4 regions of the Shinella sp. OV683 genome follow, and region 4 is predicted to be linked to each of the others. Evidence: riboswitches for the same ligand, from Rfam matches in the RefSeq annotation. Region 4 holds a riboswitch; each other region holds the start of a gene.
The links. Region 4 has a riboswitch for cobalamin ahead of bluB (5,6-dimethylbenzimidazole synthase). Riboswitches for the same ligand answer to the same signal wherever they lie in the genome.
Positions count from the first base shown of each region.

Region 1: linked by a shared signal. The riboswitch ahead of ACXHRN_RS08810 (ABC transporter ATP-binding protein) and the one ahead of bluB (5,6-dimethylbenzimidazole synthase) in region 4 are both predicted to bind cobalamin.
Region 2: linked by a shared signal. The riboswitch ahead of ACXHRN_RS21640 (aromatic ring-hydroxylating oxygenase subunit alpha) and the one ahead of bluB (5,6-dimethylbenzimidazole synthase) in region 4 are both predicted to bind cobalamin.
Region 3: linked by a shared signal. The riboswitch ahead of ACXHRN_RS09055 (CbtB domain-containing protein) and the one ahead of bluB (5,6-dimethylbenzimidazole synthase) in region 4 are both predicted to bind cobalamin.

Region 1 is NZ_CM173543.1:1,850,170-1,858,042, reverse strand. It holds gene ACXHRN_RS08835 (helix-turn-helix transcriptional regulator) at 1-6, opposite strand, end outside; gene ACXHRN_RS08830 (class I SAM-dependent methyltransferase) at 90-854, shown strand; gene ACXHRN_RS08825 (mechanosensitive ion channel domain-containing protein) at 1,035-3,596, opposite strand; gene ACXHRN_RS08820 (FecCD family ABC transporter permease) at 3,710-4,729, opposite strand; gene ACXHRN_RS08815 (ABC transporter substrate-binding protein) at 4,784-5,743, opposite strand; gene ACXHRN_RS08810 (ABC transporter ATP-binding protein) at 5,740-6,561, opposite strand; cobalamin riboswitch at 6,790-7,002, opposite strand; gene ACXHRN_RS08805 (M10 family metallopeptidase C-terminal domain-containing protein) at 7,182-7,873, shown strand, end outside.
Region 2 is NZ_CM173543.1:4,481,045-4,488,917, reverse strand. It holds gene metH (methionine synthase) at 1-3,096, shown strand, start outside; gene ACXHRN_RS21645 (OsmC family peroxiredoxin) at 3,381-3,818, opposite strand; cobalamin riboswitch at 3,983-4,184, shown strand; gene ACXHRN_RS21640 (aromatic ring-hydroxylating oxygenase subunit alpha) at 4,310-5,557, shown strand; gene ACXHRN_RS21635 (FAD-binding oxidoreductase) at 5,574-6,680, shown strand; gene ACXHRN_RS21630 (hypothetical protein) at 6,684-6,926, shown strand; gene msuE (FMN reductase) at 7,131-7,727, shown strand; gene sfnG (dimethylsulfone monooxygenase SfnG) at 7,753-7,873, shown strand, end outside.
Region 3 is NZ_CM173543.1:1,898,864-1,906,736, forward strand. It holds gene ACXHRN_RS09030 (ABC transporter substrate-binding protein) at 1-801, opposite strand, end outside; gene ACXHRN_RS09035 (ArsR/SmtB family transcription factor) at 1,734-2,072, opposite strand; gene ACXHRN_RS09040 (SRPBCC family protein) at 2,059-2,523, opposite strand; gene ACXHRN_RS09045 (cobyric acid synthase) at 2,680-4,140, shown strand; gene ACXHRN_RS09050 (peptidoglycan-binding domain-containing protein) at 4,328-6,082, shown strand; cobalamin riboswitch at 6,185-6,559, shown strand; gene ACXHRN_RS09055 (CbtB domain-containing protein) at 6,607-6,789, shown strand; gene ACXHRN_RS09060 (CbtA family protein) at 6,802-7,539, shown strand; gene cobU (bifunctional adenosylcobinamide kinase/adenosylcobinamide-phosphate guanylyltransferase) at 7,539-7,873, shown strand, end outside.
Region 4 is NZ_CM173543.1:3,749,889-3,757,761, forward strand. It holds gene glyS (glycine--tRNA ligase subunit beta) at 1-522, shown strand, start outside; gene ACXHRN_RS18165 (transcriptional regulator) at 696-1,013, shown strand; gene ACXHRN_RS18170 (glycosyl transferase) at 1,016-1,534, opposite strand; gene ACXHRN_RS18175 (PA0069 family radical SAM protein) at 1,658-2,815, shown strand; gene rnhB (ribonuclease HII) at 2,986-3,636, shown strand; cobalamin riboswitch at 3,685-3,864, shown strand; gene bluB (5,6-dimethylbenzimidazole synthase) at 3,909-4,634, shown strand; gene ACXHRN_RS18190 (F0F1 ATP synthase subunit B) at 4,701-5,192, opposite strand; gene ACXHRN_RS18195 (F0F1 ATP synthase subunit B) at 5,207-5,800, opposite strand; gene ACXHRN_RS18200 (F0F1 ATP synthase subunit C) at 5,879-6,103, opposite strand; gene ACXHRN_RS18205 (F0F1 ATP synthase subunit A) at 6,177-6,938, opposite strand; gene ACXHRN_RS18210 (AtpZ/AtpI family protein) at 6,981-7,337, opposite strand; gene ACXHRN_RS18215 (cell wall hydrolase) at 7,608-7,873, opposite strand, start outside.

The sequences.
Region 1 (7,873 bases), 1.9 Mb from region 4:
CAGCATGGGATCACTTATACCAGGATAAACTGTCATCTTGTAACAGAATAATTTTCAGGCATGCTCTCTCCAATCCAAAGGAGAAAATGATGAAACCCGCCCATGACAGAAACGTCCAGAACCAGTTCGGCCCGCGCGCCACGGCCTATGTCGAAAGCGCCGTCCACTCGCAAGGTGAGGACCTGATCGCGCTCGAAAAGATCGTCAGGGACATTGCTCCCCACCATGCGCTTGATCTGGGCTGCGGCGGAGGCCACGTCGCCTATACGATGGCGACCTATGCGAGGCAGGTCACGGCATCGGACCTGTCTGCCGACATGCTGTCGGCGGTCGCCGAGACTGCACGGTCGAGGGGTCTCAGCAACATCGAGACGGTCGAGGCATCCGCCCAGGATTTGCCCTTTAACGACGGCACATTCGATTTTCTCGGCTGTCGCTATTCCGCCCACCATTGGTTCGACATCGAGCAAGGCCTCCGTGAAGCGCGCCGTGTACTGCGGAAGGGCTCGACGGCGGTCTTCATCGACGTCTATTCGCCTGGTCGCCCGTTGCTGGATACCCATCTGCAGGCGATCGAACTGCTGCGCGACACGTCACATGTCCGCAACTATACGGCCGCGGAATGGACCAACATGCTGGCGCATGCCGGCTTCACGGTCAGCGCTACGAAGACTCGCCAGGTGCGGATGCATTTCGAGACCTGGATCGCCCGCATGGCGACACCGCCTGTCTACGAAAAGGCGATCCGGGCTTTGCAGGAAGCCGCGCCCGCCGAGGTCCGCGAGCATTTCGCCATCGAGGCCGACGGGTCGTTCATGCTCGACATGCTGATGGTCGAAGCTGTCGCGGCGTAAGGCACGTCAGACTACTGACAAAGTCTCCGTCGTCATCCTCGGGCTCGTCTCGAGGATCTGCCACCGTGAAATATAATCATCATTTTCAATTACTTAATGAGTCGAAGTAGATCCTCGCCACAAGGGCGAGGATGACGATGCGGGGCTGTACAGGTTTATCAACAAGCAGGTGAGCGCTGCTTAGCGCGCGTCATCCCCATCGCCATCATCGCGCGGGCCGTTGTCGGGTGTGTTGTCGCCGTCCGCATCGTAATTGTCATCTGACCGGTCGAGATCCCTTGCCTTGGCCTCGGCCTGCTTGCGGCTACGTTCACGTTGATGGCGGATGTTCCTCGCCGCTTCAGGTGAAAGCCCTTCGGTATCCTCCAACTCGCCCTCTCGTTCAAGCCGCACGCTAAGCTCGCGCCGCGGGAACGGAATCTCGATTCCCTCCTCCTTGAAACGCTCGAGGATGGCGATCCGCACGTCGTTGCGCACGGGACCACCATTGAGAATATCCGCCAGATAGAAACGCAGCTCGAATTCCAGCGCGAATTCGCCGAATCTGAGAAAGCTGACATTCGGCTCCGGCACCGTCAGGATTGTCGGATGCGCATTGGCGATTTCCATCAGGATTTCCATCACTTGGCGCGGATCGCTTTCATAGGCAACCGAAACCGCAACCTCGCTGCGCGCCAGCGAATTGCGCAGCGTCCAGTTGCCGACGGCAGCGTTGATCAGCTGCGAATTCGGCACGATGATCGACTGGTTCTGGAAGGTCTCGACTTCAGTGGCGCGCACGGAAATCCGGCGCACAAACCCCTCCGTCGGTCCCGCCACGATCCAGTCGCCGACCTTGAAGGGACGCTCGGCCAGCAGGATCAGGCCCGAGACGAAATTCTGCACGATCGTCTGCAAGCCAAAGCCGATACCGAGCGAGAGAGCACCGGCGACCAGCGCAAGGCTGGACAGGTTGATGCCCGCCGCGGAAATCCCGATCAGGCCGGCAAGCGCAATCCCGACATAGCCGAGTGCGGTGTTGACCGAGTTGCGCACGCCCATATCGACATGCGAGCGCGCCATGACATTGCGGTCCAGCCACTTCTGGAACCAGCGGGTGCCGAAATAGCCCGCCACGAACAGCAGCAGACCGACGAGAATGCCGAGCAATGATATGGTGATGTTGCCGATCTTGATCTCGGTAAACAGCCGCACGAACAGCGCCCAGATATCCTCGCTGCGAAATCCCCATTGCAGCATGATCAATGGCAGGCCGATGATCGTCACCAGAACATAGATCGCCAGGCCGATCACCAGCCCCAGCTGGTCGAGTTTGATGTCATCGAATTTGTGATTTTCGGCAAGACGATGCCCGGCCGCCGTGTCGCGGAAGACATTGTGCTTGGAGATTGCATGACCGGTGAGAAAGCCGATGTAGATTGTGATGAGAAGCGCACCGGTAATGACGATCTGCGTTGAGGCGAATTGCGCAAGCCCGATATAGCCGACCAGCGCAGTGATGATCAGCGCAATTCCGCCGATCAGGAAGACGACCCGGATGAAGCGAGGCCATGGGAGATCAGGGCCTCCCGCCGGGTCTCGCATCGGCCGCACGAAGGCCAGGGCGATCAACAGCAGGCCAATAATGACCGAGGACAGGAAGCCGCGGGCAACCGAGAGCGCAATTGGAGAATCGAGCGCTTCAGTCGCCTCGCCGGCAAGATAGCCGATGCCGTTGATCACGGCCATGATTGTCACGTAAGCGAGCAGGATCTGCGCCCCGCGGTCAGACACGTCGATCAACCGCCAGGCTGGCTTGCGCGGCGCCACGATCGATCGCGCCAGCTTGTAGACGAAGTAGATACCAGCGAGCACCCACATCAGTGCCTGGAATATCTGCGCGATATCCTGGCGCAGGACATTGAAGTAATTGAGCAGGAACAAGCTGGTAATCACAAAGCCCGCAGTGGCGATATTGGGAATGAGGGTCGACCAGAAGGCTCTGGAAAGCCGGGTGATGTAGGCAGGGTTTTCGTCCTGCTCTTCCCTGCGGATCAGCGGCGCAAACGCCCAGCGCACCAGCCACATGAAAATCATCGCCGCACCGAGCGACAAGAACAACGCCGAGAGCAAACTGCTGCGCTTGTAGTTCCACATGAAGTCCAGCGAAGAACTCGTCTTGGTGACCAGTTCCTGGCTCTCTCCGCGCGCTGCTTCGACAGTCTCTTCGAGCAATTGCGGCGTAACCTCGGTGCGGCGCAGCAGGGTCTCGGTGAAAAGCTTGCGCCTCAAATCACTGATATGGGTGGAGAGTTTCGTCGCAGCCGTGTCAAGCGCTTCACCATCCGTGAGGATAGTGTTCATCTGGGCCTTCTCGCCCTGCAGGCGCTTGCGGTCGCTGGAAAGGCCAGGATTCTCCACAGGCTGGCCTTCGTCAGGCGCCTTGCCGATCTCGTCCAGCCGCTTGGCGACCAGATTGTAGCGATGCTCGAGCGATCCCATCGCCGTCGAGATGGCCTTGCCGATGCTTTCGGCCTGTATCTTGAGCTTGGAGAGCTGCGCATCGGCGGTTGCCGCTTCATCGACCTTCTTCTGCAAGGCCTCCAGCGATTGGCCAGCCTTCTGAAGATCCGCCTTTACCTGCTCCTGCAATGCTGCGACAGCGGCGACGACCGCACTCTGCGACTCGCCATCTTCCTGCGCGAAGGCAGGCGTAGCGGTCGTCGCACCCAGTGCCAGCCAGCCGGCCAACAGCTGGATCATCAGGAGTTTCGTCACCGTCGTGAAGCTGTGCAAGTCTCAAGTCCTCGTCATCTGGTTGCCAGCGGCGCTGCCCGTTCATGAAAGAAAAGGCCCTGCACGGCAAGCAAAATCCGTCAGTCCGACCGGCTGAGGATCCAGATGAATGCCAACCCGCCCGCCAATCCCGTCACCACGCCGATCGGCATATCCTCGGGCGCCATGACGATGCGCGCCACGAGATCTGCCCAGATCAGCGTCAGTGCCCCCGTAAAGGCGGAAAGCGGCAACACCTTGGCATTGTCGCCACCGACCACCAGACGCACGAAATGCGGCACCATCAGCCCGACAAAGCCGATCGCGCCGGAAAATGCCACCATCACGCCGGTCAGCAGCGCAGTAACGACAAACAGCGTCATGCGAAACCGAACGACCGGAATGCCGAGCGTGGCTGCCGTCTCGTCGCCCATGGCAACCGCATTGAGCGCGCGTGCATGCGCCATCAGATAGGCCAGCGTCGCCCCGAGCACGACAGCGGGAAAAATGAGCTGCGGCCATTGCGCCAGACCCAGCCCGCCCAGCATCCAGAACACCACCGATTGGGCCGCGCGCGGATCGCCCATGAAAACCAGCAGGTTGGCGAGCGCCGTGAAGATGAAAGCCACCGCCACGCCTGCCAGAACCAATCGGTCCGCCTGCATGGAATTGGTGGCTCGCGCCACCAGGGGCACCGCCATGATGGCAATCAACGCGCCGCCGAAAGCAAATAGCGGGACGGTCAGCAATCCCAGGAACATGCCAGTATGCAGCAGCGCCAGCACAGCCCCGAACGCCGCCCCCGAGGACACGCCGAGCAGATGCGGATCGGCCAGCGGATTGCGCGTCAGCGGCTGCAGCACAGCCCCCGTCAACCCGAGCCCCGCCCCCACCAGCGCACCCAGCAGCACACGCGGAAACCGCACATCCCAGACGATGCTCTCGCGCCCAGCCGACCATGTCGCGGCGAATGTGCCGGGCGAGACCTTGTTGATGACGATCTGCCAGACGGTGACGAAAGGGATATCGGCGGCGCCGAGGGAAACGGCTGATGTAATGGAGAAGAGTGCGAGGAGGATGAGGATAAGCGAAATCAGAAAAGTCGGAAGGCGGCGGGACATCAACAGGTGCCCCACATCGGGGCCTTGCGCCCGGGTGTGCTCAGCATGCAGATCTCACGTCCCCTTCGGGTGAAACGCCCTGGCCAGCCGCGCGATCGCGTCGATATTGCGCGGGCCTGGCGTTGCCTCGACGTAATCGAGCACCACGAAACGATCGTTCTTCACCGCATCGATGTTTTTGAAGGCCGGATTGTTCTTCATGAAAGCGATCTTCTGTTCGGCCGTTACCTCGCCGTAGTTGACGATGACGATCACCTCCGGGTTCTTGTCGATCACGGGCTCCCAAGAGACTTCCGTCCAGCTCTTCTCCACATCGTCCATGATGTTGGTGCCGCCCGCCGCCTTGATCTCGGCAGTCGGAATGCCGAAGCGACCGGCCGTAAACGGCTTCTCCTCGCCGGAATCATAAACGAACACCCGTACCGGCCGGTCGATCTTGCCGATACCAGCCTCGATCCCGGCGAGCTGTTGGCGGTAGCCATCGACCAGTGTTTGCGCCCGATCCTCGACATGGAAGATCTTGCCGAGATTGATGAGATCGACATACATGTCGTCCATCGTGGGCTTGTTCTTCGCCATGATGTGGATGCAGCTTTCGGTGAGTTCATAGACCTTGATGCCGAGCGGCTCCATCGTCTCGGGCGTGACGTCTCCGCCCACCTTCATGCCGTAGTTCCAGCCCGCGAAATAGAAATCGGCATCGGCATTCAGCAACACTTCCTTGCTCGGATATTTCGGCGACAGCTCCGGCAGCTCCTTGACGCCCTCGCGTAATTTCGCATCAAGCGTCTTCCAGCCGGACACGCCGGTATAGCCGACCATATGGTCCTGCAGCTTCAGCGCCAGCATCATCTCGATGAGATTGACGTCATTGGCGATCGCCCGCTTCGGCACATCGGCAAAGGTGACATCGCGGTTACAGCTCTTGACGGTGACCGGCGCGGCGAGCGCAGAAGTGGCAAGAAAGACCAGCGCCGCGGCGCTCGCAAAAGCTAGAAAAGGCTTATAGATCACGCAATTGCTCCTATTTGTTCAGAGATTGTGTCAGAAAGCGAAAAGGTAAAACGAGCCTGCTTGCTCAAGCCGCCGGCATGCGCAGTCGCACTCACCCCGAAAGCCTGGGAAATGTTGCTCGCGGTGAGCACGTCACGCGGCTCGCCGAAGGCGACGAACCGGCCATGATCGATGATCGCCGCCTTGGTGGCGAAATCGGCGGCCAGATTGATGTCGTGCAAGGTGGTGATGATGGTGATGCCGAGCACCTTGATGCGCTCGATCACTTCAAGCTGATGGCGAATGTCGAGATGATTGGAGGGCTCATCGAGAACAAGCAGTTTGGGCGATTGGGCAAGCGCTCGCGCCACCAGCACCCGCTGCTTCTCACCGCCGGAAAGCGTAGAAAACTTGCGATCCTCCAATCCCTCAAGGCCGAGATGGCCCAGCGCATGCGCGGCATGCTGATGATCGGCGTCCGACCAGCGCGTATAGCCCTTGCGCCAGGGAATGCGCCCCATCAGCACGATATCGCGAACGCTGAAGGGAAAATTCGCCGGCGTCTCCTGCAACACCACAGCGATGATACGCGCCACGTCCGAGGGCGATTGCGCCCAGATGTCCTGTCCACCCAGTCGCACCATACCGGCATTCGGCTTGATGGCACGATAGAGGCAGCGCAGCAGCGTCGACTTGCCGGCGCCGTTCGGCCCGACGATCACCAGCCGATCACCGGGCGCCACCGAAAAGCTGATATCCCTGATCAGGCTGTCGCGTCGACGCGGTGCCCAGCTGAGACCCGTAACGTCGAGGCTGACTCCAGAGGTGACGCAACTCATCGGCCCCGCCCTCCGAGAACAGGTTCCATGCTGCGACCAGCCGCCAAGAGACGTCGATATGTCAGGTCATGCGGGGAGATCCGCAGCCGAAAGCGTGCGGTGAAATGATCTGCTCGATCCATGAAGTGCCTCCCGGAGCCTGTCCGGAGGCAAAATTCCATGCAGAGATGCGGACGCAAGGCGCCGTCCGCGCAACCATGTATTTTCCATCGGAACACCCCGTCCGTTGCGGTTTACGTCGAGATGGCAGGTCTCCTGGCTTGCGGGTCGCTGTCGGTTTGCGCCTTCCCGGCTTGCGCCAGTGGCAGAATGCAAACAGACTCACCGCTCACAGTTGCGGGGGCAGCCACGGAATAGGACCCCATTTGGGTCATCCCTACCGTGTTCCCTTTTCAGCCACCGCCCATTGTCTTGGCGGCAGCACCATCGCGGTCATCACTGCCATGCCCTGCCGGCGAAGACAAGATGAACTTCGAGGAATCTCATCCAGCATCCGCTTCATTCGCAATACGTTATGATATTACATAACGTCAATAGTCCTATGCGAATTTTAATGTTCCACGCACAGGTCCTGTTTACCCCTGCCCGATATCATCGCGGCACCATCCAGGGATCGCCGTATGCTGAAGTGGAACATCATCTCCGATCACAAGACCTACAGCACCGAGCGTTTCGAGCTGCTGGTTCTGCTCGAAGGCTCGACCTCACTGCCCTATGTGGATTCGGTGGGCGATGCGACCATCGGCATCGGCTTCAATCTGGTCTACAATCTCGACCCGGTGCTGAAAGCGATGATCGGCGCCAAGCACTGGAGCAACACATTGCGCGACCGGCTCGAGGCGCAGATCGACAAGGACTATTCGAGCGGCCAGAACACCACGCTTCGCGCCAATCTCGACAAGGTTATGGCCGACTGGCACAACAAGTACGACAGCGGCGTGCCGACGACCTTCGCATTCAAGAACGACGCCCAGATCACCAGGGCGCTCGATGCCATGGACGATGACTATGACGACCACATCGACAACTGGATCTCCGGAATTCCCGAATCCAGTGAACGGTCCGCCCTGTTCTCGTTGTGCTGGAATGCGCCCAGCATGCTCGGCCCAAAACTAAAAGCCGCGATCGAAAGCGGTGACCGCGCCGAAGCGTGGTATGAGATCCGCTACAATTCCCTGTCGAGCAGCCTGCCCGCCTCGGTCAAGCCAGCCATTGCCTATCGAAGATATGTCGAGGCCGACGAATTCAATCTCTACGACAGGGACGGCAGCGTTAGATATGCCGAGGCCGTCGAGACCGGCCAGATGCTCGC
Region 2 (7,873 bases), 730 kb from region 4:
ATTACCGATCTCTCCGGGCGCACGCTGTCGGGCCAGACCCCGACGGCCTTCTGGCATTCGGTGCGCCACGCGAACCCCTTTACGATTGGCCTGAATTGCGCGCTCGGTGCCAACGCAATGCGTGCGCATCTGGACGAACTCTCCATTGTCGCTGACACATTGACCTGCGCCTATCCCAATGCCGGCCTGCCGAATGCGTTCGGCCAATACGACGAAAGCCCGGAATTCATGGCCGCGCAGATCGAGGAATTCGCTCGCGACGGCCTCGTCAACATCGTCGGCGGTTGCTGCGGTTCGACGCCCGATCACATCAGAGCGATTGCGGCGGCGGTGGCCAAATATCCACCGCGCCAGGTTCCCGAGCATGGGCCGCTGATGCGGCTGTCTGGCCTCGAGCCTTTCACGCTGACCAAGGAAATTCCGTTCGTCAATGTCGGCGAGCGCACGAACGTCACCGGCTCGGCCAAGTTCCGCAAGCTGGTCACGGCGGGCGACTATGCTGCAGCACTCGACGTCGCGCGCGATCAGGTCGCCAACGGTGCCCAGATCATCGACATCAACATGGACGAGGGCCTGATCGATTCCAAGCAGGCGATGGTCGAATACCTCAACCTCATCGCCGCCGAACCCGATATCGCCGTCGTTCCCGTCATGATCGACAGCTCCAAATGGGAAGTGATCGAGGCCGGCCTGAAATGCGTTCAGGGCAAGCCGTTGGTCAATTCGATCTCGATGAAGGAGGGCGAGGAAGCGTTCCTGCACCATGCCAGATTGGTCCGGGCCTATGGCGCGGCCGTCGTGGTCATGGCCTTCGACGAGCAGGGCCAGGCCGACACCCATGCCCGCAAGGTCGAGATCTGCACCCGGGCCTACAAGCTGCTGACCGAAGAGGCCGGTTTCCCGCCCGAAGACATCATCTTCGACCCCAACATCTTCGCCGTCGCCACCGGCATCGAGGAGCACAATAATTACGGCGTCGATTTCATCAATGCGACGCGCGATATCACCGCCACGCTGCCGCATGTGCATATCTCCGGCGGCGTCTCGAACCTCTCCTTTTCGTTCCGCGGCAACGAGCCGGTGCGTGAGGCGATGCATGCCGTGTTCCTCTACCATTGCATCCAGGCTGGGATGGATATGGGCATCGTCAATGCCGGTCAGCTGGCGGTCTATGAATCCATCGATCCGGAACTGCGCGAGGCTTGCGAGGACGTGGTGCTCAACCGCAATTCCAACGCCACCGAGCGCATGCTGGAACTTGCCGAGCGCTACAAGGGCACGGCCGGCAAGGAGGCCAAGGAAAAGGATCTGAAATGGCGTGAATGGCCGGTCGAGAAGCGGCTAGGACACGCGCTGGTCAACGGCATCACCGAATTCATCGACCTCGATACCGAGGAGGCCCGCCAAAATGTCGAGCGTCCGCTGCATGTCATCGAAGGGCCGCTGATGGCCGGCATGAATGTCGTCGGCGACCTCTTCGGCGCGGGCAAGATGTTCCTGCCGCAGGTGGTCAAATCGGCGAGGGTCATGAAACAGGCGGTGGCGGTACTGCTGCCTTACATGGAGGCGGAGAAGCTTGCCAATGCCGCCAACGGAATCATCGGCGAGCGTGAGACCGCCGGCAAGATCCTGATGGCTACAGTCAAGGGCGACGTCCACGACATCGGCAAGAACATCGTCGGCGTCGTGCTCGCCTGCAACAATTACGAGATCATCGATCTCGGCGTCATGGTGCCGGCGGCGAAGATTCTGCAGATCGCGAAGGACGAGAAGGTCGATATTATCGGCCTTTCCGGCCTGATCACGCCCTCGCTCGACGAGATGGTGCATGTCGCCTCCGAGATGGAACGGCAGGGTTTTGACATCCCCCTGCTGATCGGCGGCGCGACCACCAGCCGCGTGCACACGGCGGTAAAGATCAATCCGCGCTATGAGGCGGGGCAGACGGTCTATGTCACCGATGCGTCGCGCGCCGTGGGCGTCGTCTCCAGCCTGCTGAGCGCAGAGATGAAGCCCGGCTATGTCGAAACCATCCAGGCCGAATATCGCAAGGTGGCCGATGCCCATCACAAGGCGGAGTCCGCCAAGCAGCGCGTCTCGCTTACGGCCGCGCGCGCCAATGCCCACAAAATCGACTGGACCCACTATACGCCGCCCAAGCCCTCGTTCCTCGGCACGAAAACCTTCGATGGCTGGGATCTCGCCGATCTCGCGCGCTATATCGACTGGACGCCGTTCTTCCAGACCTGGGAGCTTAAAGGCCGCTATCCCGCCATCCTCGAAGATGAAAAGCAGGGTGCTGCAGCCCGGCAACTGTTTGATGACGCGCAGGCGATGCTGAAGCAGATCATCGAGGAGAAATGGTTCGCGCCCAGGGCCGTGATCGGTTTCTGGCCTGCCAATGCTGTTGGCGACGACGTCAGGCTGTTCACGGATGAAACGAGAGCCGAGGAATTGGCGACCTTCTTCACACTCCGACAGCAACTGACCAAGCGTGACGGCAAGGCCAATGTCGCGCTTGCCGATTTCGTCGCACCGGTGTCTTCCGGCAAGGCCGATTATCTCGGCGGTTTCGTGGTCACGGCCGGCATCGAGGAAGTGGCCATTGCCGAACGCTTCGAGCGCGCCAACGACGACTATTCGTCGATTCTGGTCAAGGCGCTCGCCGACCGCTTCGCCGAGGCGTTCGCCGAGCGCATGCACGAAGTTGTGCGCAAGGAGTTTTGGGGCTATGCGGCTGACGAAACGTTCCAGCCCGAAGACCTGATCGGCGAGCCTTATCAGGGCATTCGTCCGGCGCCGGGCTATCCCGCGCAGCCCGATCACACCGAAAAGGCGACGCTGTTCGAGCTGCTGGATGCTGAAAACGCGGCCGGCGTCAGCCTGACGGAGAGTTATGCGATGTGGCCGGGATCCTCGGTCTCGGGCATCTACCTCAGCCATCCCGAAAGCTACTATTTCGGCGTCGCCAAGGTCGAGCGGGACCAGGTCGAGGACTATGCCGCCCGCAAGAACATGCCGATAGCTGATGTCGAGCGCTGGCTTGGGCCCGTGCTGAATTATGTGCCGGCTCCTGTGGCGCTGGCTGCGGAGTGAGAGCGATACGTTGGCAGGGGAATTTACCCCTCACCAACTCCGGCCAAGGGTTCGCTACGCTTACCCGGCCTTCGTATCCTCCCCCACAAGGGGAGAGGTAGGCTCGCGAAACTGTCTTGCCTCAAGCAAGGGCGAAGCTTGTGGCACGCTACCTCTCCCCCTGTGGGAGAGGATAGCAAGTCCGTGAGAGGCGAAGCCGATCACTGGACGCGCTTGGTGAGGGGTGAAATGCGGCAACGATAAGGGGCGATAGATTGTCCCTCGGTTCGCAGCCTTTTCAAAACTCACCCCAGCTTGGCATCCAGCCCGACCTGGATTGCGCCGAGCGCCCGCGACACCGGGCAGCCGGCCTTGGCTTTGTCGGCCAGTTCCTTGAACTTTGCCTCGTCTATGCCCGGCACGGTGCCGACAAGCGTGATGTTGCTCGACTTGATCGACATGCCGCCGCTTGCATCCGGCTCCAACGAGACGGTGGCCGTCGCGTCGAGCTTCGTCGCCGGCGTGCCGTTTTCGGCCAGGAAATGCGAGAGCTGCATGGCAAAGCAGCCGGCATGCGCAGCCGCGATCAGCTCTTCGGGGTTGGTGCCGGACTGGCCGGATTCATCGACGAATCGACCCTTGAACGAGTAGGGCAGGCTGGAAAGTGCGCCGCTGAGCGAGCTTAGGGTGCCACTGCCTTCGGTGAGAGTGCCCTGCCAGATTGCCTGTGCGGTTCTTTTCATGACGTCCTCCATTGGGTTTGATGGGCGGTAAAGCCGACGAAACATAACGCATAAGTTGGCAAATTGGTTGGGCCTCGCGCCAGCTATTTTCGCATTCTATAATTTTGTTTCCACGGCGCCATCTCGATGTCGCAAATGCACCGCCGATGTCGCAATGCCTATGGTCATATCAACGTCATCGAGGTGCTGGGCGGGTTGGATCCGCTCGGAGAATTGGGAAGCCGGTGTAATTCCGGCGCTGCCCCCGCAACGGTAGCGAAGTGTGCTTGCAACGGGAGTCCACTGGGTGAAAACCTGGGAAGGAGTTGCAAGGGTCCGGCCGGACCACTTCGGAGCCCGGAAACCAGCCTCGGATTTTGAACTCGACTGATCGCGGTGGGCGGTCAAGAGACGGATGACCTGTGACTGCCGGATGTCTGTCCGGCCTGTTTGCGGGCGCTCGTTTCCCTCAAGTCCACCATGCCCAGTCCTTGCAATAACGAGGACCGACCATGGACATTCCATCCGAAATGCTCTCGCGGCTCAGAGCCCGCAAACCCGGCTACAGCCTTGATCAGCCCTTCTATATCGATCCGGCCTATCATCAGATGGACCTCGAGCAGATCTGGTACAAGGACTGGCTGTTCATCGGCCACGATTGCGAGATCCCCAATGCCGGCAACTATATGACGGTGCAGGTGGGCGCCTATCCGGTGGTCATCGTCCGCGGCAATGACGGCAAGATCAATGCGCTTCACAATTCCTGTCGCCATCGCGGCAGTCGCGTCTGCCAGGAGCATCGGGGTTCGACTGCAAAGCTTGTCTGCCCCTATCACCAGTGGACCTACGAGCTCGACGGACAGCTGCTCTATGCCCGCCAGATGGGCGACAATTTCGACACGTCGAATTTCAGCCTCAAGCCCGTGGCCTGCGAGAACGCCGGCGGCTACATCTTCATCTGTCTTGCCGACGAGCCGATGGATTTCGCGCCGTTTGCCAAGACGATGGAACCCTATTTCCTGCCGCATCGCCTGCGCGACGCCAAGATCGCCTTCGAGAGCACGATCATCGAAAAGGGCAACTGGAAGCTCGTCTGGGAAAACAACCGCGAATGCTACCATTGCGCCGGCAACCATCCCGAGCTTTGCAAGACCTTCCCCGAGGCGCCCAGCGTCACTGGCGTCAATGGCGCTGCCGAAGATCCGGAAATCGCTGCGCATTGGGAGAAATGCGAGGCCGCCGGCCTGCCGAGCGCCTTCGTGATCGACGATCGCGGCCAGTTCCGCACGACGCGTGTTCCGCTGCTGCGCGATGCGATCAGCTACACGATCTCGGGCCGCAAGGCCGTGCAGATGCGGCTGTCCGACCAGGTCAACATGGATCGCATCGGCTCGTTGTTGCTGTATCACTATCCCACGACATGGAACCATGTGCTGAGCGACCACGCCATCACCTTCCGGGTCATGCCGATCAGCGCCACCGAAACGGCTGTGACCACCAAGTGGCTGGTCCACAAGGATGCAGTTGAAGGCATTGACTATCGCCTCGAAGAACTGACCCATGTCTGGACCGAGACCAACGACCAGGATCGCCAGATCGTCGAGGAAAACGCTTTCGGCATCCATTCGCCGGCTTACCAGCCCGGCCCTTATTCGGAAGTGCATGAAGGCGGCGTCGCCCAGTTCGTCGAGTGGTATTCGAGCTTCATGGAAGACCGCCTCGCCGGCTTGGGCAAGCCCGCCCTGCGCTCCGTCGCCTGATCGATAGGAGATGGCGATGAACGTGATGAGCACCGTTTCGGCACCGACGCATCTCGATGAGATGCAGCCCTGGAATTCTGCCCGCCAGATGCTGGTTTGCACCGGCGTCATCGACGAGGCGCCTGACGTCAAGACCTTCACCTTCGCGGTGGAGGGCGGCGGCTGGTTCCGCTACATGCCGGGGCAGTTCATCACGGTGGAACTCAGGGCCAAAGGCGGCGACCTGCATCGCACCTACACGATCTCGTCTTCGCCCTCGCGGCCCTATGCCATCGCCATCACCGTCAAGGCGCAGCCGAATAGCATCGGCACGCGCTGGATGTTCGACAACGTCCGGGCCGGTAGCCGCGTACGCGCCTATGGACCGAGCGGGCATTTCACCCTGGGCCGCAGTCCCGCCAGGAAATATCTGTTCGTCTCGGCCGGCTCGGGCATCACGCCTGGCATGTCGATGCTGCGCTGGCTTGCCGATTGTGCACCGGGCACCGACGTCACGTTCATCAACTCCTCGCGTCGGCCGGAGGACATCATCTTCAGAGGCGAGCTCGAACATCTCGCCACCCGCATGCCCAACCTCAAGCTCGGCTTCCTGCCTGAGACGCGGTCGGGCGTCACGCCCTGGGCTGGCCTGATGGGACGCATCGACATCCAGAAGCTCGCGATGCTGGCACCCGACTTCATCGGCCGGGAGATCTTCTGCTGTGGTCCCGACCCCTTCATGAAGGCGGTGAGTAACATCGTGCGCGCCGAAGGCTTCGACATGGGCCGCTATCATCAGGAAAGCTTTGGCGCCACCGCACTCACAGAGACCGCGCAGAAGCCCGCCAATGACGATGCGGTCGAAGGCGAGGAGATCGGCCTTCGGCATTCCGTCAGCTTCCTCGGCTCTGGCGAACAAGCGCTTTGCGCGCCGGGGCAGACGGTTCTGCAGACGGCTCGAGCGGTCGGAGTGCGAATCCCGGCAGCGTGCGAATCCGGTCTCTGCGGCACCTGCAAGGTCAGGAAACGTTCCGGCGAGGTGGAGATGAACCACAATGGCGGCATCTTCGATCGTGAGATCGAGGACGGCTACATCCTCGCCTGCTGCTCGCGACCGCTGACCGCGGTCGAAATCGAGGCGTAGAGCATGGATGTGGCGGCAGACCAGCTGGATAGTCACAAGTCGGCGTCCTCCGAGGATCTGTTTCTCGCCTGGTTCTTGCGACTGCCGCATAACGCCGATGTCGCCCAGGCCGCGCGCAGTGAAATCGTGGGGCTCAATCGCCTCGAACATATCTGCGAGACCACGCTTCGCCTCAGAACCATGCTGGAGCAGGCAAGCCATTTTCCATCGCAGGCCCGGCCTTCCCGCCGCCGGTTGCAGCACTGAAATGTGTAAACCTCTGGTCTGAATGGCATTTTTTGACCACAGGTCGCTGCGCGACGGAATGCGCTCTTTCGGTAATTTTTTTCTTTAAAGCCAAATTTCCGCAACAAAGGTCCCGTCATCCCCGGGTCGGCTGGAATATTTTCGTTTGCCAATAAAATCTATTAAATATATGTATTATGTGAATTTGAAACTGGAACCGCATTGATGCAGCGCCTTAAGATCCTGGGTATCTCCGGAAATGTCCGCACGCCGTCGCGCACTGCATCATTGGTGGATGCAATTTTGCTGGCGATCGAAAACCGCTTCGGGATCGAGACGCGCAAGATCGATTTGATCGATGCCGCTCCTGTCCTTTTCAAAGCGTTGCGCTCGGACCAATTGGACAATGCAGGCAAGGAAATCGTCGCGGCAGTCGAAAGCGCCGACATTCTCGTGGTCGGTTCCCCTGTCTATCGCGCCTCCTACTCGGGCGCGCTCAAGCATCTCTTCGATCTCGTGCATTTCGAGTCGCTGATCGGCAAGCCGGTGATTCTCGCCGCAACCGGCGGCACCCCGCTGCATGGGCTGGTGACCGAGCATCAGCTCCGGCCACTGTTCGGTTTCTTCAAGGCGCTGACGCTGCCCACCGCCGTCTATGCACTCGAGAGCGACTTCGACGCCTATGCAGTCAAGAATCCCGAAATCGCCAAGCGCATCGAAGCCGCAGTGCGGGAACTCGACGCCATCGTGCCAGCAACGCCGGGCCTGATCGCCCAGGCCAATTCGGAAGGCCCGGTTGGGCAAACGCGTCTCCGGGCGTGAACTTTAAGTGTGGATGGAGAAAGCTATGACGCAGCTCAAGAAAGAACCGTTGAAATTTGCCTACTGGGTGCCGAATGTCTCCGGCGGGCTGGTAATCAGCTCGATCGAACAGCGCACCAGCTGGGATATCGACTATAACCGCAAGC
Region 3 (7,873 bases), 1.9 Mb from region 4:
ATCGAGGCGGTTGGCGACATCGACTTCGCCAGACTGCAGTGCGGCGGTACGAGCGGCTGGATCCTGGATGTAGCGGATTTCGACCTGGTCGAAATTGCCGCGGCCCGGCTTCCAGTAGTCGCCGCGATTCTTGAAGACGATGCGGACGCCGGGCTCAAAGCTTTCCAGCGTATAGGCGCCCGTGCCGATCGGCTTGTCCCAGTCCGTGTGGTCCTTGGGGACAACCACGAGGTGATAGTCGCCGAGGATGGCCGGGAAGTCGGCGTTGCCGGCGCTGAGCGTGATGCCGACCTGCGTGGGCGAAAGCGCTTTGATCTCCACGATCGGCTCGAGGATGCCCTTGGCCGGCGATTTGGTTTCGCCGCGATGCAGGCCAATCGAATAGATGATGTCGTCGGCATCGAGCGTCTTGCCGTTCGAGAACTTGATACCCTGGCGGACATTGAACACCCAATCCTGGGCACCCGGCTGCACATCCCAGCTTTCGAGCAGTTCACCGGTAGGGTTGCCGTCGGCGTCGAATTCGACCAGGCAGTTCATGATGGCAAGCGAAGCGCCGATCATGATGGAGTCGGCGTAGGTGCGCGGGTCGAGCGAGTCGGAGGCCGAGCCGCCTTCCATGCCGAGACGAAGCGTACCGCCCTTCTTGGGTTCTGCAGCCTGGGCCTTGGAGAACATCGTGGAGGCAGCCGGAATGGCGATACCAGCGGCCATTGCGAGCTGCATGAAGTCACGGCGGGACAGACTGCCCTTGCGGGCCATCTGCTCGGCGCTCTTCAGTTTGCTTTCGAAGTCGTTCATTTTTTAGTCTCCCTTGTTATTGGTCTTTGAATGCGTGCCCAAGTTGTTGTTCCCCGAGGGCAATTTCCGAAAGATTTCACTTTCACACCTTAGCGTCAACATTGGAAAACGACGCAAAAGCTTCGTCTACCTGCGTTGATACGCGCGGCTGCACATCATTGGTTCGGATCGGAAGATAAAAAGCAACAGTCAGCGGAGTTCAGACGCCAAGCCAGCTCCGGAATGTTCATCCTGCAGTCTCCCAGTTCGCGCCCGCATGACAATATGCGCCGCAAGATCTCGACGTTGTTCCTTTGATGGTCCGGCTGCAAACGGTTTCCGCAGGTCCAGGGCCTATCAACGGAGTTTTTTGTTCCCATGCCAAGGCGTTTTTTGTTTTGCACGGTGATGGAACCCTGTCATCACCGCACTATTTTCATCCTTGTGCATTGCGAATTTACGGGTTCTCGAAAAGAAATCAACTGCCCAATGCAGGTACATCCGCCAATGTCATGGGCAAATCGATCAATTTTAGGCCTCTAATACTGGCGTTTTTGCTACCTGTAATTGTCTATTATGGACATTAGTGTCTTGTTTGGGGTATTTTTGTCTGCCGTTTCAAAGTTCTGATGCAATCACGGGCCGGGGCAAGACGTTTTGTGTCGCAAATACGCATTTCCTGCCTGATCGCGACGCGTGAATTTTTTTAGAATTTAATGCAAAAAAGTCCAAATTCACCATTGTTTAAGCTCTCACTAACGATCCGGTAAGATTGTGTCGCTAATGGTTTTAACGCGGCGGCTGAAAAATCCGCCACTCCGGATCAGGTATTGCGTACCGGAGATGCACTCGGCAGCGTAACCGCCGAGGAGCCATCGAGTTTTGGCGAACCGTGCTTCGCTCCGAAAGGGGACGGCACGGTTTTCGCCGCTTTATGGCTTGAGTGGTGCCGCTCAACGATCCACAAAAGCCTGAAGGCGACCCAGCGCTTCACCCCAAAGTTGCGAGACGCCATCCAGATAGTTTCGGGCCTCAATCATCGGTTCTGGCCGGAAGGCATATTGGCTCTCGCGACCGATACGATGGCAGACGACCAGGCCGACATCCTCAAGTACCCTGAGATGCTTGGTGACGGCCTGGCGTGTCAGTTCAGTGCCAGAAGAGAGCCGGGCGATCGACTGGCGCTCGCCGCCGCTCAATTTCGCGAGCAGCGACAGGCGTGTCTGGTCGCCCAGGGCAGCAAAGATCGGTGCGGTGTTCAAGGCAGTCGGCAGGGTTTCAAGATTCGACATGGGTCTTGATATTCTTGACTTGCTCTGCCCAGCCGCCATCGTTCATCCTGAAGGCTTCCGGCATGCGGTTTGCGGGGATTTTGTCGAAGCCGCTCTCAGTGACGGTCAGGTGGGTGCCATTGGCCGTGGGCTTGAGGCGGAACTCGACGAGCGTCGGCATCTCGTTGTCGTAATCGACCTTGGGATCGATCGCGTAGGGGTGCCAGGTAAAGGAGAAGAGATCGGGTTCCTTCATTTCCTTGATCATCACATTCCAGACAACATGTTCGAAGCCGGGATGGGTGATCTTGCCGCGTGCAGGTTTTCCCGGCTCGAATGGTGCCTCGATATTGACGCGAAACCACTGGCCGAATTCACGATGGTCTGTCAGCGCGCGCCAGACGCGTTCGACAGGCGCCTTGATCTCGATTGTCTTTTCGATGGTGTTGGTATTCTCGACGACATTTGACATATCAGCAACCTCCTGGTTGCCTATTTTACCCATATTCCAACATGAATGGCAACCAAAAAGTTGCCTATTTGCCTTTGCGGCAATGGAAGGCGGATGTCGACTTGCGCCTTGCATCGGCAAATGGCATGGCGGGGTGAGGTTTTCATCGGAGCTGAAATGGCCAAGGCTGTCATGTTGCAGGGCACGGGTTCGGATGTCGGAAAGACTGTGCTGGTCGCCGGCCTCTGCCGGCTTGCGGCCAATCGCGGCCTGAAAGTCCAGCCGTTCAAGCCGCAGAACATGTCCAACAATGCCGCCGTCAGCGACGATGGCGGCGAGATCGGCCGGGCGCAGTGGTTGCAGGCTTTGGCATGCCGGGTGCCGTCGTCGGTGCATATGAATCCGGTGCTGCTCAAGCCACAGACCGATCATGGCAGCCAGATCATCGTCCAGGGCAAGGTCTATGGTCAGGCGAAGGCGCGCGATTACCAGCGGCTGAAGCCGGAACTGCTGGGCAAGGTGCTCGAGAGCTTTGCTATTGTCGGCGAGGATGCGGATCTCGTTATCGTCGAAGGCGCCGGCTCGCCGGCGGAGATCAACCTGCGCAAGGGCGATATCGCCAATATGGGGTTTGCACGTGCCGCCAACGTGCCCGTGGTACTGGTCGGCGATATCGATCGCGGCGGGGTGATCGCGTCCGTGGTCGGGACGCATCTGATACTGCCACCGGAGGACCGGGCGATGGTGGCGGGCTACATTATCAACAAGTTCCGCGGTGATATCTCGCTGTTCGATGATGGGATCAAGGCGATCGAAGGCTTTACCCAGTGGCCTTGTTTCGGCGTCGTGCCCTGGCTGAAGGCTGCAGGACGGTTGCCGGCCGAGGACTCCGTGACGCTGGAGAGGTTGGCAAAGGGCGAGCGCGCTGCGCTGAAGATTGCTGTTCCGGTGACGCCTCGCATTGCCAATTTCGACGATTTCGACGCGCTGAAGGGCGAGGCGGCAGTCGAGCTGGTCTTCGTCAAGCCGGGCGAACGCATGCCGTCCGACGCAGGCCTGATCGTGCTGGCTGGCTCCAAATCAACGATCGCCGATCTCATTGTGCTACGGGCCGAAGGATGGGATGCTGAGATCAAGGCGCATGCGCGGCGTGGCGGCCGGGTCATCGGTATTTGCGGCGGCTACCAGATGCTTGGCCAGACGATCCGCGATCCGCTCGGCCTCGAGGGCTCGGTGCGCGAAGTCGAGGGGCTTGGCCTGTTGGATGTGACGACAGTCATGGCGCCGGAAAAGCGGCTTGCCAATAGCCAGGCGCGCTCGCTTGCCTATGATGTCGGGCTTGCAGGCTACGAGATCCATCTCGGTGAAACGACGGGCGCTGACTGCGCGCGTCCCTATGTCTCGATCGAGAGCCGGCCGGATGGCGCCATGTCGGCCGATGGCAATGTCGTCGGTACGTATCTGCACCGGCTGTTCGACAGCGATGATTTCCGCCGCGAGCTGCTGGCGAGCTTTGGTATTCGTGGCGGCGGCTTTGATTATCGTGCTGATGTTGACGCCGCGCTCGACGAGGTGGCGGCCGAGCTTGAGGCGGTGCTCGACGAGAAATGGCTTGCCTCGTTTCTTGGGCGCGCGTGAGCGTATCTGAAATAAAACAAACAATAACGCGCCTTGTTGCGAATAAAGCCCGTTTAACGCCCGTTCTCACAAGCAGTAAAAGCTAAAACTGCTGAATTGTCGTGCTTTTTATTCCAGTTCGGATATGTATTTCGCAACGACAAGGGGCTGTTCTGAAACGAGTTTTCAGCGGGAACAGGGGGAAGTCATGAAACTGTCCAAGCATCTCAATATGTTGATGGCGTCTGCTGTCAGCGTGTCGCTCGCCGCGTCACCGATCGGCGTGATGCCGTCCTATGCACAGAATGCTCCCGCCGCGGAAGCACCCAGCGATGCAGGCTGGCAGAAGGAGTTCCAGCTCTGGCGCTCGGTGTCGAAGTCCGGCAAGGCTGCTGACTATCAATCCTATCTCAAGGCCTATCCGGCCGGCAAATTCGCAAGTGTTGCGAAGCAGCGCATCGACAGCCTGAATGGTGTTGTCACCACCGACGCTGCAAAGCCGGCCGATGACGCCACGGCTGCCAAGCAGACGGCGGTTGTCGCCGACGATCAGGCTGCTGACGCCAAGCCGGTCATGGCTGCGGATGCGGTCGATGCGGACGCGGAAAAGAAGCGCGACCTCGAGCTCTGGCGCCAGGTTTCCAAGACCGGCAAGCAGGCCGACTATGAGAAATATCTGAAGGCCTTCCCAAAGGGCAAGTTCGCCAAGATCGCCAAGACGCGGATCGAAAGCCTTATAGCCGCCGCCACACCGCCGGCGGCTGACGCGCTGGATACGGAAGCTGCGCAGGCCGATGACGCGACACAGGCCAACGATCAGGGGCAGCCGGAGCAGGCGCAGGATCAATCGCAGGATCAGGGTCAGGAACAAGCTCAGGATCAGTCTGCCCCAGCCGATGATGCCGGTCAGCAGGATCAGGCCCAGGTGGACGACGCCCAACAGCAGGATCAGGCTGCAGCGCAGGCCGATGATGCCCAGCCGCAGGAACAGGCAAAGGCGCCTGCCGGTGACTGGGAACAGGAGTATGCTCTGTGGAAGGCTGCCTCCGACGGCAATACCGTCAAGGAGTACGAGGCCTATCTGAGCACTTATCCGAAGGGCAAGTTCGCAGCGATCGCGCAGGCCCGCATCGTCCAGCTGGCCGCTGCCGAGCAGCCCGCAGACAATGTTGCGGAAGGTGACGAGCAGCCACTCGACCAGCAGGCAAACACTGCCAAGCAGCCTGACGATCATAGCCAGACTCAGTCGCAGGACCAAAATCAGGATCAGCCGCAAGATCAGGCCCAGGACCAGAACCAGCCGCAAGCTGACGATCAGTCCAACCAGACGGACCAGGCCAACCAGATGGATCCGAACCAGGATCCCAATCAGGCGCAGGCCGATGACCAGTCGCAGATGGCTGCCAATCAGCAGGATAACCAGAATCAGAACGACATGGGCCAGAATGCCCAGCCGGACCAGAACATCCAATACACCGAAGGCACGCCGGAAACCGAGGATGAATTCCTCAACCGCGAAGCTCGACATGAATTGCAGGGCCGCCTGACTTCGCTCGGCTATGACACGTTCGGCAGCGACGGCTCCTTCGGCCCCAACAGCCGCACTGCGATCAGCAACTGGCAGACCGACAACGGCGCACCGGTGACCGGCTATCTCTCCGGCGACCAGATCGCCCAGATTCGCAAGCTGTCGCAGGTCTCTTACGCAAACTGGCTGAATTCTCAGCAGGCGGTGGTCGAGCAGCAGGTCGTTCGTCCGCGTCGCGAAAAGATCGTGGTGATCGAGGAACGTCGCAACCCGGCTCTTGATGCGGCGATTGCGGTCGGCGTACTCGGCGCTGTCGTCGGTGCTCACCGGGTCGGCCGGTACAAGGTTGGACGCGCGCGACCGGGCCGTGTTCAGGTTATCGGCAAGTTCAAGTTCGGCAAGGTTCAAGGATGCCGTAAGAAGCGCCGCTGCTGAACTGACCGGCCTATCAAATTTTAGGACGACGGGCCGCATTGCGGCCCGTTTTCGCGTCTGGCGGTGTCGCGAATGAGATTGACTTCGAGCCGTCAAAAACATAATCATCGTGATGTGTTTGGTTCCCAGCGGGCGCAAAGCCCAAGGGATCAAAAGGGAACGGGACGAATGGACCCATATTGGGCATTTCTATCCCGGCCGACCCCGCGACTGTAGAGCGGCTGAGGTATTCCCAGGAACTGTTTGGAAGAGGTTGCGTGCAAAGGGCGTGGTGCCCGAGGCGCTTTTTTTCGAAGCAGTTCCAAAGCCACTGAAACGGCCTTGCGGCAACACGGGCGGGACGCCTCCTTTCTACGAATCGTCCACTCGCGCATGGCTAAAAGTTTCGGGAAGGCGAGGGGATGCTGCATGCCCAAAGGTCTAGTCCTTTGGGCGGGAACCGTGAGCCAGGAGACCTGCCAGACAAGACCACGGCGCCTAATCCGCGTCTCTTTTTGTATTTTGCCAGCAGCACGGAGGTTGTTATGGCTCAGGCTTCTTCTATTTCTTCTACCAAGATCGTTACCGTTTCGGATCGTTTCACGGCAGGCATTCTTGCCCTGCTCGTCGGTTCCTTCCTGATCTTTGGTGCAGGCTTTGCGCATTCGAACGTGTTGCATGACACGGCGCATGACGTTCGCCACGCCAACGGCTTTCCCTGCCACTAAAGGTCCACTCAAATGGTTGTCAAATATCTCTTGGCTGCGCTTGTGGCCGGGCTGATTGCTGGTGCGATTCAAACCGTCGCCCAGCAAGCCAAAGTCGTGCCGTTGATTCTCGAAGCCGAAAAGTATGAAAATGCTCCGGTGGCGACACCAGATCACACGACGGGCCTTAACCTGTTGATCGTCAGCAAGGCCAGTGCCCACGAGCACGAAGCTGCTGCTACACCTGCCGGCGAGGAAGAAGAAGGCGGCATGCTGCTCGGCGTCAGCCGGATCACCGGAACGCTGATGGGTGATCTGGTCACGGGTGCCGGCTTTGCGTTGTTGATGATGGCGGTCAGCCTGTTTACCGGGCGGACCGTGACGTTGGCGACTGGCGCCCTTTGGGGTGGCGTTGCGTGGCTGACATTCCATCTGTTTCCGGCGATCGGCCTGCCGCCCGAACTTCCCGGATTTCCGGCGGCTGATCTTTTCGATCGGCAGATGTGGTGGCTTGGCACCGTGGTCGTGTCAGCGATTGCACTCTATCTCATCATCCTGCGCAAGGAGCCATGGGCCAAGGCAATCGGTGTCGTGCTGCTGTTCGTGCCCCACCTGATCGGCGCACCGCAGCCGGCTGACGAAGCCACCAACGTGCCGGCGATCCTGGCCGCAGAATTTGCCGTCGCCACGCTTTCGGCCGGTCTGTTCTTCTGGATCGTGCTCGGGCTCGTCATGGGTGCGATCAACGACCGTTGGCTCAAGACCGCCTGATGGAAAACGCTCCCTCCGGCGCCGTTCTGGTACTGGGCGGAGCACGCTCCGGAAAATCCGCTTTTGCCGAGGGGCTGGTCGCCGAGACCGGCCTCTCGCGTCATTACATCGCCACGGGCCGTGCCTGGGATGCGGAGATGCAGGCGCGGATCGCCCATCATCGCCAAACGCGCGGTGACGGCTGGACCACGCATGAGGAGCCGCTCGATCTGGTTTCGCGGCTGGGTGCGTTGGATGATGCAGGCAATGTAATTCTCATCGATTGCCTGACGCTCTGGGTCACGAATCTGATGCTCGAAGAGCGCGACATTGCGGCTGCGAGCTCCGACTTATG
Region 4 (7,873 bases):
AAAGTCCAGCTAAAGGATGATGGCATTCGCCCGGACTTCGTTGATGCTGTGCTCGATATGGGCACGCGGCGTGAACAGATGATGCCTGGTATGGAAAATACCAAGCGCATTTTGTCGATTACTCTTCGTGCACAGGCATTGGCAGCATTCATAAACACAGAAGACGGCAAGAACCTGCTGGCAGGCACCAAGCGCGCGACACAGCTGCTGGCCGCCGAGGAGAAGAAGGGCACCGTGGTCGCCGATCGCATCGATCTGTCGCTGCTGACGCTACCCGCCGAAAAGGCGCTGCATTCGGCCATCGTCGTGGCCTCGCAGGGTGCGGCAGAAGCCGTGGCCCGTGAAGACTTCGAAGGCGCAATGGAAGCACTCTCGAAGCTGCGCGGACCGGTCGACACGTTCTTCAACGATGTGCTCGTTAATGACGACAACGCCGATATCCGCGCCAACCGCCTGGCTCTGCTGGCGGCAATTCGCAGCGCGACGGGTGCGGTGGCGGATTTCTCGAAGATTTCGGGATGATACAAGTCCCGCGGCACCGCCGGTCTTGAGGTGTAGCGCGATGGCCACAGGCACCAGCGCGCTGCGATAATTCGCCCAGATAAGTTACATTTTTTTACAATGCTGCCGTGAATGCGACCAACTCGCACCTATATGTGCTGAGGATGAAATGATTTGCTCGCAGGATGATCGCGATGGCGCTGCCAAATGACGTTAAAAATACAATCAGGGCCCGCCTGCAGTCCGACTATGCGTTCCGGTTCGCGCTGCTGTCCGAAGCAGTCGAAGCGTTGTTGAGCAACGATCTGCTCACTGCAAAGAGCGTGTTGTGGGATTATATCGACGCCACGATCGGCTTTGCGGACCTCTCTTCGCAGACCGGATTGCCGGAGAAAAGCCTGATGTGGATGTTCAGCGAAAGCGGTAATCCGCGCGCAACAAGTCTGTTCAAGGTGCTGGCCGTGCTGCAGAAAACACAGGGCATCCACCTCGCGGTCGACGCGGCGGCCTAAGCCTAACGACCCTGCCGGATGACCCAGGCGGGGATCAGTTCCGAACGCAGTTTTTTCACCGATGATGCCCTGGCGAGCGCCGTCAGGTCCATGCCGGGCCGCGCGAGCGATGCAGCCTGGCGCTTTGGCATCAGGAAGCCGAGTTCCAGCACACCTGCCCTCGATGTCAGCCGCTTGAAGAACGGCCGGCGGAAGCGGCGCGACGGGGAAAAGCGCGCCGGCGACTTGCCAAGGGACGCATATTCGAGGATTTCCTCGATCCAGCCGGATTGCGGCCGCGCACCGGGTTCGAGCAGCATGACCCACTCGCCGCGCGCTGCGCGCAGCGTTTCGTGCAGGTCCCATTTCTCCAGGAATTTGCAGCCGGCGGCATCGGCGACGGCCGCCGAGCCATCGCGCGAACCGTGATCGAGTACGATCACGTCGCTCACCAATCCATCCACCGCACCCGACACCAGCACGGCGAGCGTATAGGCGAGTTCCGGCTCGTTATCCCGGCATTCCAGCAAAACAGTCAGCATTGCTTACCTTTAGAGGAAGGATTTGAAAAATGCGAGTCATGGATTTTGTTCTTGCAATGTTCTCTTTTTCACGATAGGAAAATAATCAGGACGAGGCAAGGAATCGCCTCACTGGAGACACCCATGATCAACATGTCGCTTGCGCGGCAGGCTGCTTTTGCGCCTGCCAATACGGCAGAGATTGCCGATAGTCTTCTCACCGAAAGCGGCCTCAGGATCGAGATCGACCGCCGTCGCGGGCGCGCTGCCGGCATCAATCCGGCAGGCCGCTTCGAGCCGCAGGAACGTGAAGTGCTCGACGATGGCTGGCAGACGCTGGAAAGCCTCGATCCATTCAAGACTGAAGTGCAGGTGGAAAAGCCGCGCAGCATCATCGCCCGCAACGACAGTCCGGACATCCCTTTCGACCGTTCGATCAATCCCTATCGCGGCTGCGAACATGGCTGCATCTATTGCTTCGCGCGGCCGACGCATTCCTATATGGGCCTGTCTGCAGGACTGGATTTCGAGGCCAAGCTGTTTGCCAAGCCGGACGCGGCCAGGCTTCTGGAGCGCGAGCTTTCCAAGCCGGGCTACAAGCCGAAGACGATTGCCATCGGCACCAACACCGATCCTTATCAGCCGATCGAGAAGGAATGGCGGATCATGCGGCAGATTCTCGAAGTGCTGGCCGCTGCCAACCATCCCGTTTCGATCGTGACGAAATCGGCGCTGATCATGCGCGACATCGATATTCTCAGCGGGATGGCCGAGCGCGGGCTTGCCAAGGTGGCGCTGTCGGTGACGACGCTCGACCGCAAGCTGGCGCGGCTGATGGAGCCGCGTGCCTCGACGCCCGCCCGGCGGCTGGAGGCGATCAGGGCGCTCAGTTCGGCCGGCGTGCCGACTGCTGTCATGGCTGCACCGATGATCCCGGCGCTCAACGATCACGAATTGGAGCGCATCCTCGATTCCGGCAAGGCGGCCGGTGCGACTGAGGCAAACTATATCCTGCTCAGGCTGCCGCTGGAGGTGAGTCCGTTGTTCCGCGACTGGCTGCTGAGGAATTATCCCGACCGCTACCGGCATGTGATGAGCCTGATACGTTCGATGCGCGGCGGCAAGGATTACGACGCCGAGTTCGGCAAGCGCATGAAGGGCGAAGGCCCCTATGCGTGGCAACTCAATCGCAGGTTCGAACTGGTGATGAAGAAGCTCGACATGCGCAGACGCGGCATTCAGCTGAATACCGATCTGTTCGTGCCGCCGAGTGGCGCAGGCGTGCAGCTCAGCCTGCTGTAACTGATTTAAAGCTCTTCAGCGCCCGGGCTCCATCCCTGCCCCGCGAGCACCGGCGCTGAATGACCGTGCGGCCCGCCATCCCCCGCCTTGGCCGGCCGCGCCCCTGTTCTGGAATGCCGCCCTCATTCCAGGACTTGCAGGGAATCGGGAGAACGTGTCAAACCACCCGCATGAAACGGCACGCTCTCACCGATTCCCTCCCCTTTCTGGAGGAAGACCCGCAGCCGACTTTCCTGATCGAGGAAGGCCTGGTGCGGGACGGATATGAATATGTCTGCGGTCTCGACGAAGCCGGCCGTGGGCCGCTTGCCGGTCCGGTGGTCGCCAGTGCGGTGATCCTCGACCCGCGCAACATTCCCGAGGGACTGCATGATTCCAAGCAGTTGACGGCCGCGAGGCGCGAAGAGCTGTTTGAATTGATTCTGGCGACGTCGGAAGTTGCCATTGCCTCGGTCAGTGCCGCCGAGATCGATAGGACCAACATTCTCAAGGCCAGCCTGGAGGCGATGCGCCGTGCCGCACATTCGTTGCACCGTCGACCGAAGTTTGCGCTGATCGACGGCCGCGATGTCGCACCCGGCCTGCCCTGTCCGGCCAAAGCGCTAGTGAAGGGCGATGCCCGCTCCTTCTCGATCGCAGCTGCCTCGATCGTCGCCAAAGTGACGCGCGACCGGATCATGGCCGCAGCCGGCAATCGCTTTCCGGGTTACGGCTTCGAGTTCCATGCCGGCTATGCCACCGAGTTCCATCGCAACGCCATTGTAGAACTCGGCCCCTGTGGCATCCACAGGATGACATTCCGGCCACTGCGCAAGGATTGATCGCGTCATAAGGCGCCGCCGGCAGATTGCCCTTCCAGTCTCAAACCTGCTAGACAACAATTGTTCGGTGCCCATGTGAATGGGAGAATCGGGAAGCGGGTGCAAATCCCGCGCGTGCCCAACGCTGTAAGGGGGACGGAGTTCGCTGATATGCCACTGGGAAACCGGGAAGGCGGCGATCTCCGGATGAACCCGAGCCAGAAGACCGGCCGGACATATCAGGCTTGAAAGCGCGGACGGCTTTCACAGCAGCCAATTGTCGGGGTAAGACAATGCAAGGCAATCATGCGCGCCATCTTTCGATGGCCGGTCCATTTTCCGAATCCGAGACGGCGGCCGTCTATCGCGCCATTCATTCGCGCCGAGACGTGCGGAATGAATTCCTAGCCGATCCCGTGCCGGACGCGGTGATCCAACGGCTGCTGACGGCAGCCCATGCCGCGCCATCGGTGGGCTATATGCAGCCGTGGAATTTCATGCTGATCCGCGACGAGGCCAATCGCGAGGCGGTCCACAAGATCTTCCAGGATGCCAACGACGAGGCGGCCGACCAATTGCAGGGCGATCAGAAGCGCAGCTACATGGCGCTTAAGCTCGAAGGAATTCTCAAAGCGCCATTGAACATCTGCATCACCTGCGATCGCAAGCGCGGCGGCGATTTCGTGCTGGGTCGCACCCACAATCCGCAGATGGATCTCTACAGCACCGTTTGCGCGGTGCAGAATTTCTGGCTCGCGGCGCGGGCCGAAGGGATCGGTGTCGGCTGGGTCAGCATCTTCGATCACGAGCGGCTGAAACAGCATCTCGGCGTTCCAGACAGCGTCGAGATCGTCGCCTATCTCTGTGTCGGCTATGTCGATCAGCTCTACGTCAAACCCGAACTGGCCGTGAAAGGCTGGCGTGAGAAGATCGCGCTGGAAAAGCTGATCTTTGAGGAACGCTGGCCGGAAGCCTCTCATGTCCTGGGGTTCTACCGAGAAATCGCCTGCAGGACGTAAAACGGCAAGAAAAACCCCGCCTTGCGGACAGGGCGGGGTCAGTTCATTTCCAGAACCAGATCGAGATCAGTTCAGGCGGGTCTTCACCTGGCTGACGGCGTCGTTGAACAGGCCACCGGAGATCTTGCTGTCGACATTGCTCGAGATCAGTTTCTCGGCGGCAGCGACTGCCAGATCGACAGCTGCGGCGCGCACGGCGTTCACAGCTTCGGTCTCGGCGTGCTTAATCTTCTGCTCGGAAAGCGCCGTGCGACGGGCTACATATTCCGCTGTTTTCTGCTTGGCATCCGCTGCGATCAGGTCGGCCTCGCGCTTGGCGGCGGCAACGATCTCGGCAGCTTCCGCTTCCGCATCCTTGCGCTTCTTCTGGTATTCAGCCAGAAGCGCCTGGGCTTCGTCACGAAGCTGCTTGGCAGAATTGAGTTCGCCTGCGATCTTGCCGGCGCGCTCGTCGAGGCTCTTGGTGATCAGGTTCGGAACCTTGAGGTAAAAGATTACCCCGAGGAAAATGACCAGTGCCACCTGTGCCCAAAGCTGGGCCCATGCTGTTGCATCCATGATGAACCCTCCGGTCAGCCCTTGACAGCCTTGACCGCAGACGCGGCATCGGCCTTGGTTACACTTACACCAGTCAACTGCTCGACGATTTCCGCGGCAGTGTCTTGGGCGACGGTTTCGACCTCGGAAAGCGCCCTGGTCTTGATCTCGGCGATGCTGGCTTCAGCACCGGCAATTTTCTTGGCCAGATCGGCTTCGAGCGCGGTGCGCTCCGCACTGGCCTTGGCCTTTTCAGCATCGCGTGCCTGAGCAGCGATCGCCTGTGCCTTGGCGCGGGCCTCGGCCAGTTCCTGCTGGTATTTCGCAACGGCAGCGTCGGCCTCGATCTTCATACGATTCGCTTCGGCGAGATCGGCAGAAATGCGTCCTTCGCGTACGGCGATGATGCCGCTGAGGCGCGGGGTCACGAACTTGGCAACGAGGTAATAGAAAACACCAAATGTAATCGCCAGCCAAAGCAGCTGCGATGGAAAATGGCTTGGGTCGAACGGCGGGAACGACTCCTTATGCGGCACACCGGTTTCGGTATGTGTCGCATCAGCAGCGTGCGTTGCCGCCTCGCCTTCTGCGGCCGTGGCTGACAGAGCATAGGCTGTCGTCACAAACATTCCTACCTCCAAGGCAAGGATACGGTATCAAAACGGGTCACGAGAGAATCCCTCGTGACCCAATGCTTGAAGAGCCGATCAGCCGAAGAGGGCGAGCAGAGCGACGAGCAGCGAGAAGATGCCCAGAGCTTCCGTAACGGCGAAGCCGAAGATCAGGCGGCCGAACTGGCCGTCAGCTGCCGACGGATTGCGCAGTGCGCCAGCCAGGTAGTTGCCGAAGATGGTGCCGAGACCAATACCTGCGCCACCCATGCCGAGGCAAGCGATACCTGCGCCGATGTACTTTGCTGCTTCCGCGTCCATTTTGAACTCCTTCAATTTTCAGTTGTTGCGGCTTATTCCAATGGCGGGCGCAAACCCGCCGGTTTTTCAATACTCAGTGCCCCGGATGCAGTGCATCGTTGAGATACAAGCAGGTGAGAACTGCGAAGACATAGGCCTGCAAAAAGGCCACCAGGAACTCGAGAGCGGTCAAAGCCACCGCCATGGCGAGAGGCAGGATTGCGCCGAGATAACCTACGACAGCGGGTACGTGTTCCAAGGTTCCCAGCGTGAAGACGAAGCCTGCAAAGACCTTCAGCGTGATGTGACCCGCGAGCATATTCGCGAAGAGACGAACCGAGAGGCTGATCGGACGGGAGAGGAACGAGATTATCTCGATCGCTGTGACCAGCGGGATCAGGATCATAGGAACGCCCGACGGCACGAAAATGCCGAAGAAATGAAAGCCGTGCTTGTAGACGCCATAGATCACGACCGTCAGAATCACCAGCATTGCCAGCGCGAAGGTGACAATGATCTGCGAAGCGACAGTAAAGAAGCCGGGAATCATGCCCAGAAGGTTGGACACAAGCACAAATATGAAGAGCGAGAAGACAAGCGGAAAGAACCGCATGCCACCACTGCCGGCACCATCCTTGAGCATCTTGGCGATAAATTCGTAGGAAAGCTCGGCGATCGACTGGGCGCGACCCGGGATCACAGCCTTGGCCGACGAGGCCCACATAAGAAAGGTCACGGAGACCAGAACGGTCAGAACCATGAACAATGCAGAATTGGTGAAATCATAGTTGCCCAGCTCAACAATCGGGTTGATATGGAACTGGTGGATCGGATCTACCTTGTCGGGGCTCGCCACGTCTGCTCTCTCTCACTTGTATCCCACGCGCTCGCTTTCGCGTCAGCGCTCGTTATTCCGTTTGCGACTTTCCCCCAGCCTGTCCACGGGATGTGGCGAATTCACCACACCAGCCGATCGCAACACGTTGAGGACGCCTGCACAAAATCCAAGGAGAAGAAAAACGATCAACCCCCACGGCTTGGTCGAAAGCACCAGATCCAGAAGATAGCCAATCATTGCACCCGCAATGACGGCACCGACGAATTCCGAGGAGAGTTTGAGCGCCTGCGAATAGCCCTTGCGAGCATCATCCGCGGTAGCGTCGTCCTTGCCTACCCCATCCGTCCGCGCCTTCCCTAACTGGTCACTCAGTCGGTTCCGGCGTTCTTCCAGACTGTCCTTGCGGTCGGTCTCCATCCTTGTCTCCTCACCTACCGGGGATTAACCCAGCATTTACAGCCACGCAAGGCCGACATGAGCCAATTCGGAAACTTGCAGACCCCCGCCTTCAAGCCGCGTGCAACATAGTTTCACACTTCGTGATAGTCAAGGCAAAGAGAGGATGTTAATTTTAGGATTTTAACCAATATAAAACAATGACTTAGAGACCACTTAAATCTTTTGTGGGATTTGTGGCTCAACAAATCTGGAAGACGGGCAGGAATCGCTCGCGTCTGGCTGCAAAGATCAGCTCCAGCCGCCGCCATAGGTGCGGTAGAAGATGTGCAGGCCGATCTTGCTGACCCGCTTCATGGTCGGGGCCCAGTTGGGACGCACATAGACGGCATGATAGTGGGTCGAATCCGCCACATCGTCGAGATAAATCTTGCCGGCGGTCACGGCGAGCGCGATTTCCTGGGCGGTCTTGTACTTGAAGCGCGACCAGACGATGTCCGGAATGCGATCGCAGGCAAAGGAGAACTGGCAGCGGTTGCGCCAGTCTTCGTTCTGGT